3 regions of the Enterobacter sp. HK169 genome follow, and region 1 is predicted to be linked to each of the others. Evidence: riboswitches for the same ligand, from Rfam matches in the RefSeq annotation. Region 1 holds a riboswitch; each other region holds the start of a gene.

Region 1 (5,062 bases):
GCAAGTCCTTGTGAAAGCGAATCGAAATTGGGTGAATAGTAAACGAAAAAAGCCAGCAAAAACATTTTGCTGGCGGGTGATAAGCACCAATACTCAGTCACACATGATCGAGGCGAGTTAGCGGGAAGAGGTCGGTGTGGTAACGTCCCACTGCATCAATTCTTCTAACGTTTTCAGCCGTTGCTCTGCACACCGGCGGGCCAGCCAGGACGATCCTTTTGTCGCTGAAAAGTACTGCTGATAGAACTGACGTGCGGTAGACCTCTTCATAATTTACCTCCTCGCTTCATCGGGGAGAATTATTGGCCTAATATAGGGATAAATAAATTGCTGGTTTTTTGTCAGGAGTTCCCCTTTTATGCCTTCCGGTCGTCTGCAACAACAGTTTATCCGCCTCTGGCAGTGCTGCGAGGGGCAATCTCAGGAGACTACGCTCAACGAGCTGGCTGACCTGCTTAGCTGCTCCCGCCGCCATATGCGCACGCTGCTCAACACCATGCAGCAGCAGGGCTGGTTAAGCTGGGAAGCGGAGGCGGGACGCGGCAAACGTTCGCGGCTGACCTTCCTCTATACCGGGCTGGCGCTGCAGCAGCAGCGCGCGGAAGATCTGCTCGAGCAGGACCGCATCGATCAGCTGGTACAGCTGGTTGGCGACAAAGCCGCCGTGCGCCAGATGCTGGTTTCCCATCTCGGGCGCAGCTTTCGTCAGGGCCGCCACATTCTGCGGGTGCTCTACTACCGTCCGATGAAAAATCTGTTGCCCGGCACGGCCTTACGCCGCTCAGAAACGCATATGGCCCGGCAAATCTTCAGCGGCCTGACGCGGATAAATGAGGAAAACGGGGAACTGGAGGCGGATATCGCGCATCACTGGCAGCAACTTTCCCCGCGCCACTGGCGCTTCTTTTTACGCCCCGGCATCCACTTTCACCACGGCCGCGAGCTGGAAATGCACGACGTCATCGCCTCCCTGGAACGTGCCCGCAGGCTACCGCTCTACTCGCATATCTCCCGCATCCACTCGCCCACGGCCTGGACGCTGGATATTGAGCTGTCGCAACAGGATAAGTGGCTTCCCTGGCTGCTGGGCTACGTGCCGTCGATGATTTTGCCCGGCGAGTGGGAATCAATGAACAATTTTGCCAGCCTGCCGATTGGCACCGGGCCTTACTCCGTGTCCCGCAATAACAGCAATCAGCTGAAAATCCGCGCGTTCGACGACTACTTTGGCTATCGGGCGCTCATCGACGAAGTGAACGTCTGGGTATTGCCGGATCTCAATGAAGACCTGAGCTGCGGGCTGACGCTGGAAGGCCCCACCACGGGAGAAAAAGCCGTGGAGAGTCGCCTCGAGGAAGGGTGTTACTATCTCCTGTTTGACCGCCGCACCCACCGTGGGGCAAACCAGGCCGTCCGCAAGTGGGTTAGCCACGTTTTGTCCCCTTCCAATCTGATTTACCATGCGGAAGAGCAGTACCAGACATACTGGTTCCCGGCGTACGGCCTGCTTCCGCGCTGGCACCACGCCCGCCCGGTGCACTGCGACAAACCCGCAGGGCTGGAGTCCATCACCCTGACCTACTACCGCGAACACGTGGAGCATCGTTTTATCGCCAGAATCATGACCCGGCTGCTGGCAGCCGAGGGGGTCACGTTAGAGGTCAGGGAAGTGGACTATGACGAATGGCATCAGGGGGAGATCGCCAGTGATATCTGGCTCAACAGCGCCAACTTTACCCTGCCGCTCGATTTTTCGCTTTTCTCGCATCTGTATGAAGTCCCGCTGATCCAGCACTGCATCGACCGTGACTGGCAGCAGGATGCCGCCCTGTGGCGCGCGGGCGAAATGAATCTTGCAGCGTGGTGCCAGCAGCTTCTGGCCGAGCAGGCGATCGTACCCTTGATCCACCACTGGCTGATGATCCAGGGCCAGCGCAGCATGCGCGGCCTGCGGATGAACACCCTGGGCTGGTTTGATTTTAAATCCGCCTGGTTTGCGCCGCCGGAGCCATAACGCTTTCGTAATATTCACCAAATCATTACAATAGCGCCGTTCTCAACGGGGTGCTGCATCACAGATGTGCGCTGAGATAATACCCGTCGAACCTGATCCGGATAACGCCGGCGAAGGGATTTGAGGCTGTCTCTCAAAATCCTTTGCCACTCAACCTTGAGGTGCAAAGTGTTAAAAAAAGTTCTCCCCCTGCTGGCGCTGTTTGCGCTGCCTGCTTTTGCGAAGCCCGTCCTGACGGTCTACACCTATGACTCCTTCTCTGCCGACTGGGGCCCTGGCCCGGTGGTTAAAAAAGCCTTCGAAGCTGACTGTAACTGCGAGCTGAAGTTCGTGGCGCTGGAAGATGGCGTATCGCTGCTCAACCGTCTGCGCATGGAAGGGAAAAACAGCAAGGCCGACGTAGTGCTCGGGCTGGATAACAACCTGCTGGAGGCCGCCTCGCAAACCAAACTGTTTGCCAAAAGCGGCGTCGCGGCAGATGCCGTTAACGTGCCGGGCGGCTGGAAAAACGACACCTTTGTGCCGTTCGACTATGGCTACTTTGCTTTTGTTTACGACAAAAATAAGCTGAAAAACCCGCCGAAGAGCCTGAAAGAACTGGTTGAGAGTGACCAGAAATGGCGCGTGATTTATGAAGATCCGCGCACCAGTACGCCAGGCCTGGGCCTGCTGCTTTGGATGCAAAAGGTTTACGGGGATAAAGCGCCGGAAGCGTGGCAGAAACTGGCCGCCAAAACCGTCACCGTGACCAAGGGCTGGAGCGAAGCCTATGGCCTGTTCCTGAAAGGCGAAAGCGACCTGGTGCTGAGCTACACCACCTCTCCGGCCTACCACATTATCGCCGAGAAGAAAGATAACTATGCTGCCGCTGATTTTGCTGAAGGGCATTATCTGCAGGTGGAAGTCGCCGCGCGTACCGCCGCCAGCAAACAGCCGGAGCTGGCCGAGAAGTTCCTGAAGTTTATGGTTTCACCGGCGTTCCAGAATGCGATTCCCGCAGGCAACTGGATGTATCCGGTCACGAACGTTGCGCTGCCCGCAGGTTTCGAGCAGCTGACCAAACCAAAAACCTCGCTGGAGTTTACGCCGCAGCAGGTCGCCGCGCAGCGTGCAGCATGGGTAAGTGAATGGCAACGCGCCGTCAGCCGTTGATTCCCGGCTGGTTACTTCCCGGGCTGCTCGCCGCCACAGTGATGGTGGCGGTCAGCCTGGGGGCTTTTCTTGCACTGTGGTTCAACGCGCCAGAGAGCGACCTGCTCGCCCTCTGGCACGACAGCTACCTCTGGCACGTTATCCGTTTCTCCTTCTGGCAGGCGTCTCTCTCAGCCCTGCTGTCGGTGCTCCCGGCTATTTTTCTTGCGCGCGCCCTGTATCGCCGGCGTTTCCCCGGCAGGCTGGCACTGCTGCGCCTGTGCGCCATGACGCTGATCCTGCCCGTGCTGGTGGCGGTATTTGGCATCCTCAGCGTTTACGGTCGCCAGGGCTGGCTGGCTTCGCTGTTCGGCCAGCTTGGTCTGGAATGGTCATTCTCTCCTTACGGATTGCAGGGCATTCTGCTCGCGCACGTGTTTTTCAATATGCCGATGGCAACGCGCCTCTTCTTGCAGGCGCTGGAAAACATTCCCGGCGAACAGCGTCAGATTGCCGCCCAGCTCGGCATGCGCGGCGTTTCATTCTTCCGCTTTGTCGAATGGCCGTGGCTGCGCCGCCAGATCCCGCCCGTCGCGGCGTTAATCTTTATGCTCTGCTTTGCCAGCTTTGCCACCGTGCTGTCGCTCGGCGGCGGGCCGCAGGCCACCACCATTGAGCTGGCGATTTACCAGGCGCTGAGTTACGACTACGATCCCGGTCGCGCCGCGCTGCTGGCGATGGTGCAGATGGCGTGCTGCCTTGTGCTGGTGCTGTTGAGCCAGCGGCTGAGTAAAGCCATTCCTGCTGGCAGTAATCAAATAACCGGCTGGCGCGACCCGCAGGACAGCCTGCACAGCCGCGTTACCGATTTTATCCTGATCGCGCTGGCGCTCCTGCTTCTGCTGCCGCCGCTGATGGCCGTTATCGTTGACGGACTGAACCTCAATCTCATGTCCGTCCTGCAACAGCCCATCCTCTGGCAGGCGACCTGGACCTCGCTACGTATCGCGCTGGCGGCAGGGTTACTGTGCGTCGTGCTGACCATGATGCTGCTGTGGAGCAGCCGTGAACTCTATGCCCGGCAGGCCCAAAAGGCCGGGCAGGCGCTGGAGCTGACGGGCATGCTGATTCTGGCGATGCCGGGCATCGTACTGGCGACGGGCTTCTTTTTACTGTTCAACAGCACCGTCGGCCTGCCGGAAAGGGCCGATGGCATTGTGATTTTCACCAACGCCCTGATGGCCATTCCTTACGCGCTCAAAGTGCTGGAAAACCCGATGCGCGACGTCAACAGCCGCTACGGTTTGCTGTGCCAGTCGCTGGGCATGCAGGGCTGGCAGCGGCTGAAGGTGGTGGAACTGCGCGCGCTAAAACGTCCGCTGGCGCAGGCGCTGGCGTTTGCCTGCGTGCTGTCGATTGGGGATTTTGGCGTGGTGGCTCTCTTTGGCAATGAAGATTTCCGCACGCTGCCATACTGGCTCTATCAGCAGATCGGCTCTTATCGCAGTCAGGACGGCGCGGTCACCGCGCTGTTACTGCTGCTGCTGTGCTTTGCCTTATTTACCGTTATCGAAAAACTTCCGGGGCGTGATGTTAAAACTGACTGATGTAACCTGGCTTTACCAGCATCTGCCGATGCGCTTCACGCTCTCCGTGCGCCAGGGGGAGATAATCGCCGTGCTTGGTCCAAGCGGCGCGGGAAAAAGCACGCTGCTTAATCTGATTGCGGGTTTTCTGCAGCCGGCAAGCGGCGCGATCGTCATTAACAATCACGATCATACCCACACGCCGCCTGCAAAACGTCCGGTCTCAATGCTGTTTCAGGAAAACAACCTGTTTACCCATCTGACGGTGCGGCAAAACATCGCGCTGGGGATGCATCCGGGACTCAGGCTGAACGATGCCCAGCGCCAGAAG
Region 2 (5,062 bases), 2.3 Mb from region 1:
GAGGCGTAGTCAGATCCAGGGTATGTAACGGCAAGCCGCTGGTAATGACATTTTGGATGCTTTTCAGCACATCAGGATGGTTATGGCCAAGCGCAAGGGTCCCTGCGCCTGCTAAACAGTCAAGGTATTCTTTATTATCTGCATCGGTGATCCACACGCCTTCTGCTTTAGTGATGGCTAAAGGCAGTTTGCGCGGATAACTCCTGACGTTAGATTCAAACTCGGCCTGACGGGCCAGATAGGTTTCGTTGCTTTTGTGGGCATCTACGGTGTCAATACGGACTTTATCCGTCATCATATCACTCCTACAACCGCCGCTTCGTTATGAGCCACGATTGAATAAAAAGTTAAAAAACAGATGGGGGCCTGAAAAAAACGCCGCCAATATAGAGCCTTTTGCCACGGGGCTCAATGGTTAATTTGTTTACTGTTTTGTGACATGGCGCTCAGGGGAGGGGATATCCCCTTTTTAAGAAAGAAAATTGCACTTTATGGTAAAGAAAAACAGACTGTTACGTGTGTTCTGCCCTGACTGTAAATTCATAAAAAAGAGTGTGACAAATCGTGCCATTCGCTGACCGAAAAGGAGGCAGACTGCCTCCTTGTTCGCTTTATTTCTGCGACACCTGCAAAATGCCGTGGTTACGCCCCGTCGTCTTATTCCAGGACGCCGCCGTAATGCCGTTCTCATCAATGCTTAGCGATATAACAAAACCATTACCGTGAATCTCATAGAAATGAGCATTCAGACGCTTAACGGTGGCCTTTTTGCCGTTAATGGTGGCGTTAAAAAAGCCATTTGAAATCGTGGCGTTAACCGCATCCGATGTAAAAGTGGCTTCACGCAAAGGGTCGTGGCCCGCAGCTGTTGAGTGCTGCGCCGCATTTTGGGCTTTTGTTTTGTGGATATCACAAGAGCCGTCATTCGCGTTCATCTCAGTACATCCTGAACGTTCTAATTGAGCACGATAATGCGCGTTAATCGCATGAGCCGGTGTTGTCGCTACCGTTAACATCAGTGCAATCCATATTAATTGAGTTTTCATGGCTAAACTTTTGTTCACCTTATAAAACGCACAGATAATAGGAGACGTACATCATGCCGATCCAAATACCGACGCCAATGAGCATCAGATACAGGGTCGCTGAAATAATGATATGTCTGAGCATGTTTTTTCTGTCATCGCTATTCTTGCCGGAGGCAAGCAGGTTATTAACTTAATGGCGTAAGTTAATAATGCTTAAGTTGTATTTCGTTAAAAGCCCATTCCGACGCCAACTGACGCTCCCATATTATTGGCGGTATCATCAGAGAAGCTCACTTTCGCGATCACATGTGAACTAAAGTTAACGGATGCCCCAACGGCAAGGGCGCTTTCACTATTGTATGTGGCTCCGCCAGCAGAGAACATAACATGCTGATTCGTTTGTACCTGCGGTAATCCAGCCATCGCCATGGCACCTGAAATACCGGCATTAGCTTGCTTCTTATTATTATCTACTTCATCGTGCAGTGATTTAAATTGCTGGTTGGTATTGTTATTCATTGCCTGTAACGTCTGTTTCGTTGCCAGCAGATCCTGTGCGGTGGCGGTAACTGCCTGGGTATTATTAGCCACTTTAGTTTGTGTTGCTGCGTCTACCTGCATGTGCGTCACGGTGGTCGTCACGCCATCTTTGCCATCTACGCCGTTAGTGGGTTTAGGGGCATTTTCCAGGCTGTCAAGACGGTTATCTTGCACTTTGTTAACGTTTTCCATATTGATAATTTCTGTGCCGTTCGTCATAACGCCCTGTAAAGCCGCATCGCTTTTTTGATTGGCGGTATCTGCAAGCGCACCAGCAAGCAAGGCTTTTTGGTAAGCGTCATTTGTGGCTTGCTCAATAACCAAAACACCTAATTTAGTGGATTGAAGGTCGCTATCCACCTGCGTTAAGCGATTTTCAGTTGAGAGATCGCGAGCAATGCTATCGACCCTGTTTTGCGTAATTTGGTCTTGATGGTCATTCACAATATCTGTGATTGATGCGTCATCCCAAACGGCAGCAGCAGCGTTGGTAATATTCACGGCGCTACCGGCGACCACCCCAAATACAAAAACAGGAATAACAGATTTATTGAAAATTTTCATTCGAAGGACTCACATCATTAACGTATTAAAAAACAAAATTAAGCAGAACAGTTTTGGCTTTAGTGGCATGTGGATATCTGTATTTCCATATCTCAATACAGGATATTCAATGCCCGGACCTTTTTTAGTAGCGTGAATAAACTATCGATTAAACCCAAATTGATGATTTTGATCTAAATCATAAATGATATGAATAAATGAAAGGGCAGGGTGCGGTATCGAGGAGGTTTATTTAATGTATACATTAACTTATGGATTATGCGATAAATCCAGGGGAGCGTTAAGCTATTGATCAAAGTACAAATGTTTAATAGAGTTAAATAAATTAATACTGTCTTATTCTTTCATGCGAAAGAAGTTTCCCTATCTTATAAAAGCGTAATGAGCACGTAATAAAAAATAAAAATAATAGTCTCAGTAAAAGTACGTAATAAAGTTTTTCAATAACGTATTAACAATTACTGAACCAGAATTAACTAAAGCGTAATAAATGTTGGCAAATAACGGGAAAGAGCGCCTGGAGATTTCCGCGGTGACAACGGCGTGATAAATCGAAACTCCTTGCGCCTGGCCTGGGGCCGCGGTTACACTACATAACGTTAATGAGTTTTATAACTCACTGTTTTAAAAGTGTTTTGACTCGGGGTGCCCTTCTTTGTGAAGGCTGAGAAATACCCGTATTACCTGATCTGGATAATGCCAGCGTAGGGAAGTCAGATGCCTTCCCGGTCATCGCTTCTTCACGCAAGGCAGGAGCGAACCCATGCAGCCTGACCTGCTCGATTTACACGTTTTACACCACTTCCGAACCCGTTCTCCGCTGACCCACTGTATGACTAACGATGTCGTACAGACCTTTACGGCCAACGTTTTGCTGGCGCTTGGCGCCTCACCCGCGATGGTGATTGAAGCCGAAGAGGCTGAACAGTTCGCCGCCATCGCCGATGCGCTGCTGATTAACGTAGGCACGCTGACCTCGCCGCGCGCCCAGTCGATGCGTCGGGCAATAGAAAGCGCGGTGGCGGCAGGCAAGCCCTGGACGCTGGACCCGGTTGCTGCGGGCGCCCTGACGTTCCGCACCCGTTTTTGCCATCAAATCCTTGCCCTGAAACCGGCCGCCATTCGCGGCAATGCCTCCGAGATTCTGGCCCTTGCCGGAATGAGCGCGGGCGGGCGCGGCGTCGATACAACCGATACCGCAGCCAGCGCGGTGCCCGCTGCACAGGCGCTGGCGCGCCAGACCAATGCCGTTGTGGTCGTCACCGGTGAGGTGGATTACATCACTGACGGGCAACGCACCCGCACGGTAACGGGCGGCGATCCGTTGATGACGCGCGTAGTGGGAACGGGATGCGCGCTTTCTGCCGTTGTGGCGGCGAGCTGCTCGCTACCGGGCGACCGGATGGATAACGTCGCTGCCGCCTGCGGATGGATGAAGCGGGCCGGAACGGTGGCCATTGCGCAGTCGCGTGGACCAGGCAGTTTTGCCAGCGCGTTTCTGGATGCGCTTTATACGCTGGAGGAGCAGGCATGAAGCGGATTAACGCCCTGACCATTGCCGGCACCGATCCCAGCGGTGGCGCGGGTATCCAGGCCGATCTCAAAACCTTCTCGGCCCTTGGCGCGTACGGCTGCTCGGTCATTACCGCGCTGGTGGCGCAAAACACGCGCGGCGTGCAGTCGGTCTACCGTATCGAGCCGGATTTTGTTGCCGCGCAGCTGGATTCAGTGTTCAGCGATGTGCGCATCGATACCACCAAGATCGGCATGCTGGCGGAGACGGATATTGTGGAGGCGGTGGCCGAGCGGCTTAAACGCTATCAGGTGCAAAACGTGGTGCTGGATACCGTCATGCTGGCAAAAAGCGGCGACCCGCTGCTCTCCACCTCCGCCGTGGAGACGCTGCGTACAAAGCTACTGCCGCAGGTGGCGCTTATCACGCCCAATCTGCCGGAGGCCGCCGCGCTGTTAGGCACATCGCATGCGCAAACTGAACGCGAGATGAAAGCGCAGGGAAACGCGCTGCTGGCGATGGGCTGCGGGGCGGTTCTGATGAAGGGCGGTCATCTGGATGATGCTGAAAGCCCGGACTGGCTCTTTACCCGCGACGGCGAAGTACGTTTTACCGCTCCGCGCGTGCAGACCAAAAACACCCACGGCACTGGCTGTACGCTCTCCGCCGCGCTGGCGGCGCTGCGCCCGCGGCATGAAGGCTGGGCCGATACGGTGCGCGAAGCGAAAACCTGGCTCTCGGCGGCGCTGGCAAAAGCCGATACTCTGGAAGTGGGTCACGGTATTGGGCCGGTTCATCATTTTCATGCATGGTGGTAACCCAGTATACTGGCAGGAAACACCACGCCTGAGAAAACAGAGATGGAACAAGCGCATACCCGGTTAATCGCTCAACTGAATGAACGGATCGCCGCGCCTGACAACACGCCGCTGTACCTGAAATTTGCCGAAACGGTAAAAAACGCGGTGCGCAGCGGGGTGCTGGAGCACGGGAATATTTTGCCCGGCGAGCGCGATCTGAGCCAGTTAACCGGGGTGTCGCGCATCACCGTGCGAAAGGCGATGCAGGCGCTCGAGGAAGAGGGCGTGGTCACTCGCTCCCGTGGCTATGGCACGCAAATCAACAATATCTTTGAATATTCGCTGAAAGAGGCGCGCGGTTTTTCCCAGCAGGTAGTGCTGCGCGGCCAAAAGCCTAATACGCTGTGGGTCAACAAGCGGGTGGTGAAGTGCCCGGAGGAGGTCGCAAACCACCTGTCGATCCCTCCGGACAGCGAGGTCTTTTTGCTCAAGCGCATTCGCTATGTGGATGACGATGCGGTATCGATTGAAGAGTCCTGGGTGCCGGTCGGGCTCATTCCCGATCCGGATGCGATTGGCATTTCGCTGTACGATTACTTCCGCAGTCAGAATATTTT
Region 3 (5,062 bases), 510 kb from region 1:
ACCCGCCCAGACCGACAATCAGCACCCGGCTGGCGAGCAGCTTTTGCTGTCCGTCGATGGCGATATCTTCCAGCAGGATCTGACGGCTATAGCGCATAAAATCACGATCGTTCATCACCCGCTCCTGCCAGCTGTAACAGCTGTTCGGTGGCGAGACGCCAGTCTGCGGCCTGGGTAATGGCGCTGACGACGGCGATACTGCCGACGCCGGTCTCCAGCACCGCCGGGGCGCGTTCAAGGCTGATTCCGCCGATGGCGACGGTGGGGTAATCGGCAAGGCGTTTAACGTGACTCGCCAGCTGCGTCAGCCCCTGCGGTGCGGAGGGCATCTGCTTGGTTTGCGTCGGGAAGACGTGACCCAGCGCGATGTAAGAGGGACGGGCCGCCAGCGCCACGTCGATCTCCATGTCATCGTGCGTTGAAACGCCAAGACGCAACCCGGCTTCGCGGATAGCGCTCAGATCCGTTGTTTCCAGGTCCTCCTGACCCAGGTGCACGCCGTACGCCTGGTGCTTAACGGCCAGCCGCCAGTAATCGTTGATAAACAGACGGGCGTTATGCCGACGGCCAAGCGCGATGGCGGCAACCACATCGGCTTCCACCTCGTCGTCGCGTTTATCCTTGATGCGCAGCTGGATCGTTCGAACGCCTGTCTCCAGCAGGCGCTCTATCCACTCCACGCTGTCCACCACCGGATAGAGCCCTAAACGGTAGGGAACGGGCGGGAAATCGGGCTTATACATTACGCCTCCTCTTTTTTGAGGTAGATTTCGCCGCCTTTGGCGCGGAAGGTTTCAGACATGTCCGCCATGCCCACTTCAATGGTCTGCGCGGCGGCGTAGTCGCGCACCTCCTGGCTGATTTTCATCGAGCAGAATTTTGGCCCGCACATAGAGCAGAAGTGCGCGACTTTGCCCGATTCCTGCGGCAGGGTCTCGTCGTGATAGGCGCGGGCGGTGAACGGGTCCAGCGCCAGGTTGAACTGGTCTTCCCAGCGGAATTCAAAGCGTGCCTTCGACATGGCGTTATCGCGGATTTGCGCGCCCGGATGGCCTTTGGCCAGATCCGCGGCGTGGGCGGCAATTTTGTAGGTGATCAGCCCCTGCTTCACATCCTCTTTGTTTGGCAGGCCGAGGTGCTCTTTTGGCGTGACGTAGCAGAGCATAGCGCAGCCGAACCAGCCGATCATCGCCGCCCCAATGCCCGACGTGAAGTGGTCATAGCCCGGCGCAATATCGGTGGTCAACGGCCCCAGGGTGTAGAACGGAGCTTCGTGGCAGTGCTCCAGCTCCTCGGTCATGTTGCGGCGGATCATCTGCATCGGCACGTGGCCCGGGCCTTCAATCATCACCTGCACGTCATACTCCCAGGCGATTTTGGTCAGTTCGCCCAGCGTGTGCAGCTCGGCAAACTGCGCTTCGTCGTTCGCGTCGCGAATAGAGCCCGGACGCAGGCCGTCGCCCAGCGACAGAGAGACATCGTACGCGGCGCAGATTTCGCAAATTTCGCGGAAGTGTTCGTAGAGGAAGTTTTCCTGATGATGGGACAGGCACCACTTCGCCATGATGGAACCGCCGCGCGAGACGATGCCGGTCAGGCGCTTCGCCGTCATCGGCACGTAGCGCAGCAGCACGCCCGCGTGAATGGTGAAATAGTCCACGCCCTGTTCGGCCTGCTCCAGCAGCGTGTCGCGGAACGCTTCCCAGGTGAGGTCTTCGGCAATGCCGTTGACCTTTTCCAGCGCCTGATAAATCGGGACGGTGCCAATCGGTACCGGGCTGTTACGCAGGATCCATTCGCGGGTTTCGTGAATATAGCGTCCAGTGGAGAGGTCCATTACCGTGTCCGCGCCCCAGCGCGTGGACCAGACCAGCTTCTCCACCTCTTCTTCGATGGAGGAGGTGACGGCCGAGTTACCGATGTTCGCGTTGACCTTCACCAGGAAGTTGCGGCCGATAATCATCGGCTCGGATTCCGGGTGGTTGATGTTGGCGGGGATAATCGCGCGGCCTGCGGCCACTTCGTCACGCACAAACTCCGGCGTGATGTTCTCCGGCAGGCGAGCGCCAAAGCCTTCACCCGGATGCTGATAGCGCAGCACTTCGCTACGGATGCGCTCGCGACCCATGTTTTCGCGGATGGCGATGAACTCCATCTCCGGCGTGACGATGCCCCGGCGCGCGTAGTGCAGCTGGGTCACGCATTTGCCCGCCTTAGCGCGTTTTGGCGTCAGCAGGCCGGTAAAGCGCAGCTCGTCCAGACCGTCGTCGGCCAGGCGCTCTTTGGTGTAGGCAGAGCTGAGTACGCTCAGCTCTTCACAGTCGTTGCGCGCATCAATCCACGGCTGGCGCAGCTTTGCCAGACCCTGCTGGACGTTGATGGCAACATCAGGATCGCCGTACGGACCGGAGGTGTCATACACCGGCACGGCTTCGTTGTCTTCATACTGGGGGTTATCTTTGCTGCCGCCGATAAGCGTCGGGCTGAGCTGGATTTCGCGCATTGGGACGCGGATATCGGCCTGCGAGCCGGAAATGTAGATGCGTTTCGAGTTCGGGAAAGCGGTGCCTTCCAGCGTGTCGATGAAGTGTTGGGCCTGTGCGCGCTGTTCGCGGCGGGTCAGTTTTGCAGTAGACATAGCTCATTCCAAAAGTGAAGGACATGGCTTGTCAGACGACGGATGAAGCAAGAGAGGATCGCCCTCAGGCGATACAACAGCAATGTGACTCTTGTTCCCTTCGCAGGTATTAGCCTGATCAGGTTCCGCGGATCCCGAATTAACGGTCTCAGCCCGCGCGTTCAGGCGCTGGGCACTCCGACAAGAAAAATCCCCCTCGTGAGAGGGGCGAATGGTTGTAAATTACTCGTTAACGATGAAGAACTCAAGCAGGGCGCGCGACGTTCTCTTCGTTACTGATGTTCAAATCATTGTCCAGCACGAGGGCGATCAGCTTATCTTCCAGCGTGAATCGCTCTTCCAGCGCTTCGCCGAGGTCGGATAGCGCCTGCTGAAACTCAAGATAGTTATCGTGATCGATAGCGTTCTCGAGCGCGGAATCATAGTAATCCATGATCTGCTGGGTGTTGGCTTCCAGAAGGGGATAGAGCTTGCTGGCCGCTAAATAGGGTGTTGTACCTTCCATTTCGCGGATAATGCGTTCATAAATATTGAAATGGCCGTCGGACAGATAGTCGACCAGGCCCTGACAAAAATCATCCAGCGCTTTTTCATTCAGTCGCATAAACGATTCTTTGCCAGGCTTAATACCGACCAGATTGTAATAAGCCACGAGTAGATGCTTGCGTACATGTAGCCAGCGATCCACCAGTTTGTTATTTCCTCTAACGCGCTCAGTCAGGCTTTCCAGCTGGTTTAACATGGTCGACTCCGCAAAATGTAGGATTGAATCTGCTTATCCAGAATGTAACCACAATGCTAACAACATGTCAGTGAAGCGAAGGTAGTGCAATAGATATGGATCGTATTATTGAAAAATCAGATCTTGGTTGGTGGATCGTCAGTCACGAACAAAAATTATGGCTTCCTGCCGGGGAAATCCCCTATGGCGCAGCTGAGGCGTTCGATCTCGTTGGCCAGCCAGCGCTACAGATCGGCGAGTGGCAGGGTGAGCCCGTGTGGTTGATCCAACAGTCCCGCCGCCAGGATATGGGATCGGTGCGCCAGGTGCTGGATCTGGACGTGGGGCTGTTCCAGCTGGCGGGGCGCGGCGTGCAGCTGGCCGAGTTTTACCGCTCGCATAAATACTGCGGCTACTGCGGTCATACCATGCGCCCGAGCAAAACCGAGTGGGCGATGCTCTGCAGCCACTGCCGCGAACGCTACTATCCGCAGATAGCGCCGTGCATTATCGTCGCTATCCGCCGGGAGGATTCCATCCTGCTGGCGCAGCATACCCGCCATCGCAACGGCATTCACACCGTGCTGGCCGGCTTCGTCGAGGTGGGCGAAACGCTGGAGCAGGCGGTAGCGCGCGAGGTGATGGAGGAGAGCGGGATCAAAGTGAAGAACCTGCGCTACGTTACCTCGCAGCCGTGGCCGTTCCCGCAGTCGCTGATGACGGCATTTATGGCCGAATATGATAGCGGCGAGATCGTTATCGATCAGAAAGAGCTGCTGGAAGCAAACTGGTATCGCTACGACGATCTACCGCTGTTACCTCCGCCGGGCACCGTGGCGCGTCGGCTGATAGAAGATACCGTGGCGATGTGTCGGGCCGAGTATGAGTAGTGTTACACTGAGGCCATGACGCTTAAGGAACTGCAAAAATGACCGAACTGAAGAACGATCGTTATCTGCGTGCGCTGCTGCGCCAGCCCGTTGATGTCACCCCGGTGTGGATGATGCGCCAGGCGGGACGCTATCTCCCGGAGTACAAAGCCACGCGCGCGCAGGCGGGCGATTTTATGTCGCTGTGCAAAAACGCCGAGCTGGCCTGCGAAGTGACGCTCCAGCCGCTGCGCCGCTTCCCGCTGGATGCTGCGATCCTCTTCTCGGATATTCTGACCATTCCGGATGCAATGGGCCTTGGCCTGTACTTCGAAACCGGTGAAGGCCCGCGTTTCACCTCCCCAATCAAAAGCAAAGCCGACGTGGATAAGCTGCCGATCCCCGATCCGGAAGGCGAGCTGGGCTACGTGATGAACGCCGTGCGCACCATTCGCCGCGAGCTGAAAGGTGAAGTGCCGCTGATTGGCTTCTCCGGCAGCCCGTGGACGCTGGCGACCTATATGGTGGAAGGGGGCAGCAGCAAAGCCTTTACCATGATTAAAAAGATGATGTACGCCGAGCCGCTGGCCCTGCATGCGCTGCTCGATAAGCTGGCGAAGAGCGTCACCCTCTATCTGAACGCGCAGATTAAGGCGGGTGCGCAGTCGGTGATGATTTTCGATACCTGGGGCGGCGTGCTGACCGGGCGCGATTATCAGCAGTTCTCCCTGTACTACATGCACAAAATCGTCGACGGCCTGCTGCGTGAAAACGAAGGCCGCCGCGTGCCGGTGACGCTGTTCACCAAAGGTGGCGGCCAGTGGCTGGAAGCGA

Evidence for each region. Region 1 has a riboswitch for thiamine pyrophosphate ahead of thiB (thiamine ABC transporter substrate binding subunit). Riboswitches for the same ligand answer to the same signal wherever they lie in the genome.
Region 2: another riboswitch for thiamine pyrophosphate. It lies ahead of thiM (hydroxyethylthiazole kinase); the one in region 1 lies ahead of thiB (thiamine ABC transporter substrate binding subunit).
Region 3: another riboswitch for thiamine pyrophosphate. It lies ahead of thiC (phosphomethylpyrimidine synthase ThiC); the one in region 1 lies ahead of thiB (thiamine ABC transporter substrate binding subunit).

Annotation. Positions count from the first base shown of each region.
Region 1 covers NZ_CP017087.1:3,684,018-3,689,079, reverse strand. Annotated here, with positions in the region: gene sgrT (glucose uptake inhibitor SgrT) at 118-270, opposite strand; gene sgrR (HTH-type transcriptional regulator SgrR) at 359-2,014, shown strand; TPP riboswitch at 2,051-2,151, shown strand; gene thiB (thiamine ABC transporter substrate binding subunit) at 2,183-3,166, shown strand; gene thiP (thiamine/thiamine pyrophosphate ABC transporter permease ThiP) at 3,142-4,752, shown strand; gene thiQ (thiamine ABC transporter ATP-binding protein ThiQ) at 4,736-5,062, shown strand, end outside.
Region 2 covers NZ_CP017087.1:1,406,131-1,411,192, reverse strand. Annotated here, with positions in the region: gene EnteroDNA1_RS06755 (diaminobutyrate--2-oxoglutarate transaminase) at 1-298, opposite strand, end outside; gene EnteroDNA1_RS06750 (hypothetical protein) at 612-1,046, opposite strand; gene EnteroDNA1_RS22545 (YadA C-terminal domain-containing protein) at 1,257-2,132, opposite strand; TPP riboswitch at 2,764-2,860, shown strand; gene thiM (hydroxyethylthiazole kinase) at 2,896-3,666, shown strand; gene thiD (bifunctional hydroxymethylpyrimidine kinase/phosphomethylpyrimidine kinase) at 3,663-4,463, shown strand; gene EnteroDNA1_RS06730 (GntR family transcriptional regulator) at 4,506-5,062, shown strand, end outside.
Region 3 covers NZ_CP017087.1:3,178,986-3,184,047, forward strand. Annotated here, with positions in the region: gene EnteroDNA1_RS15065 (HesA/MoeB/ThiF family protein) at 1-115, opposite strand, end outside; gene thiE (thiamine phosphate synthase) at 102-743, opposite strand; gene thiC (phosphomethylpyrimidine synthase ThiC) at 743-2,638, opposite strand; TPP riboswitch at 2,717-2,828, opposite strand; gene EnteroDNA1_RS15080 (Rsd/AlgQ family anti-sigma factor) at 2,883-3,380, opposite strand; gene nudC (NAD(+) diphosphatase) at 3,476-4,249, shown strand; gene hemE (uroporphyrinogen decarboxylase) at 4,288-5,062, shown strand, end outside.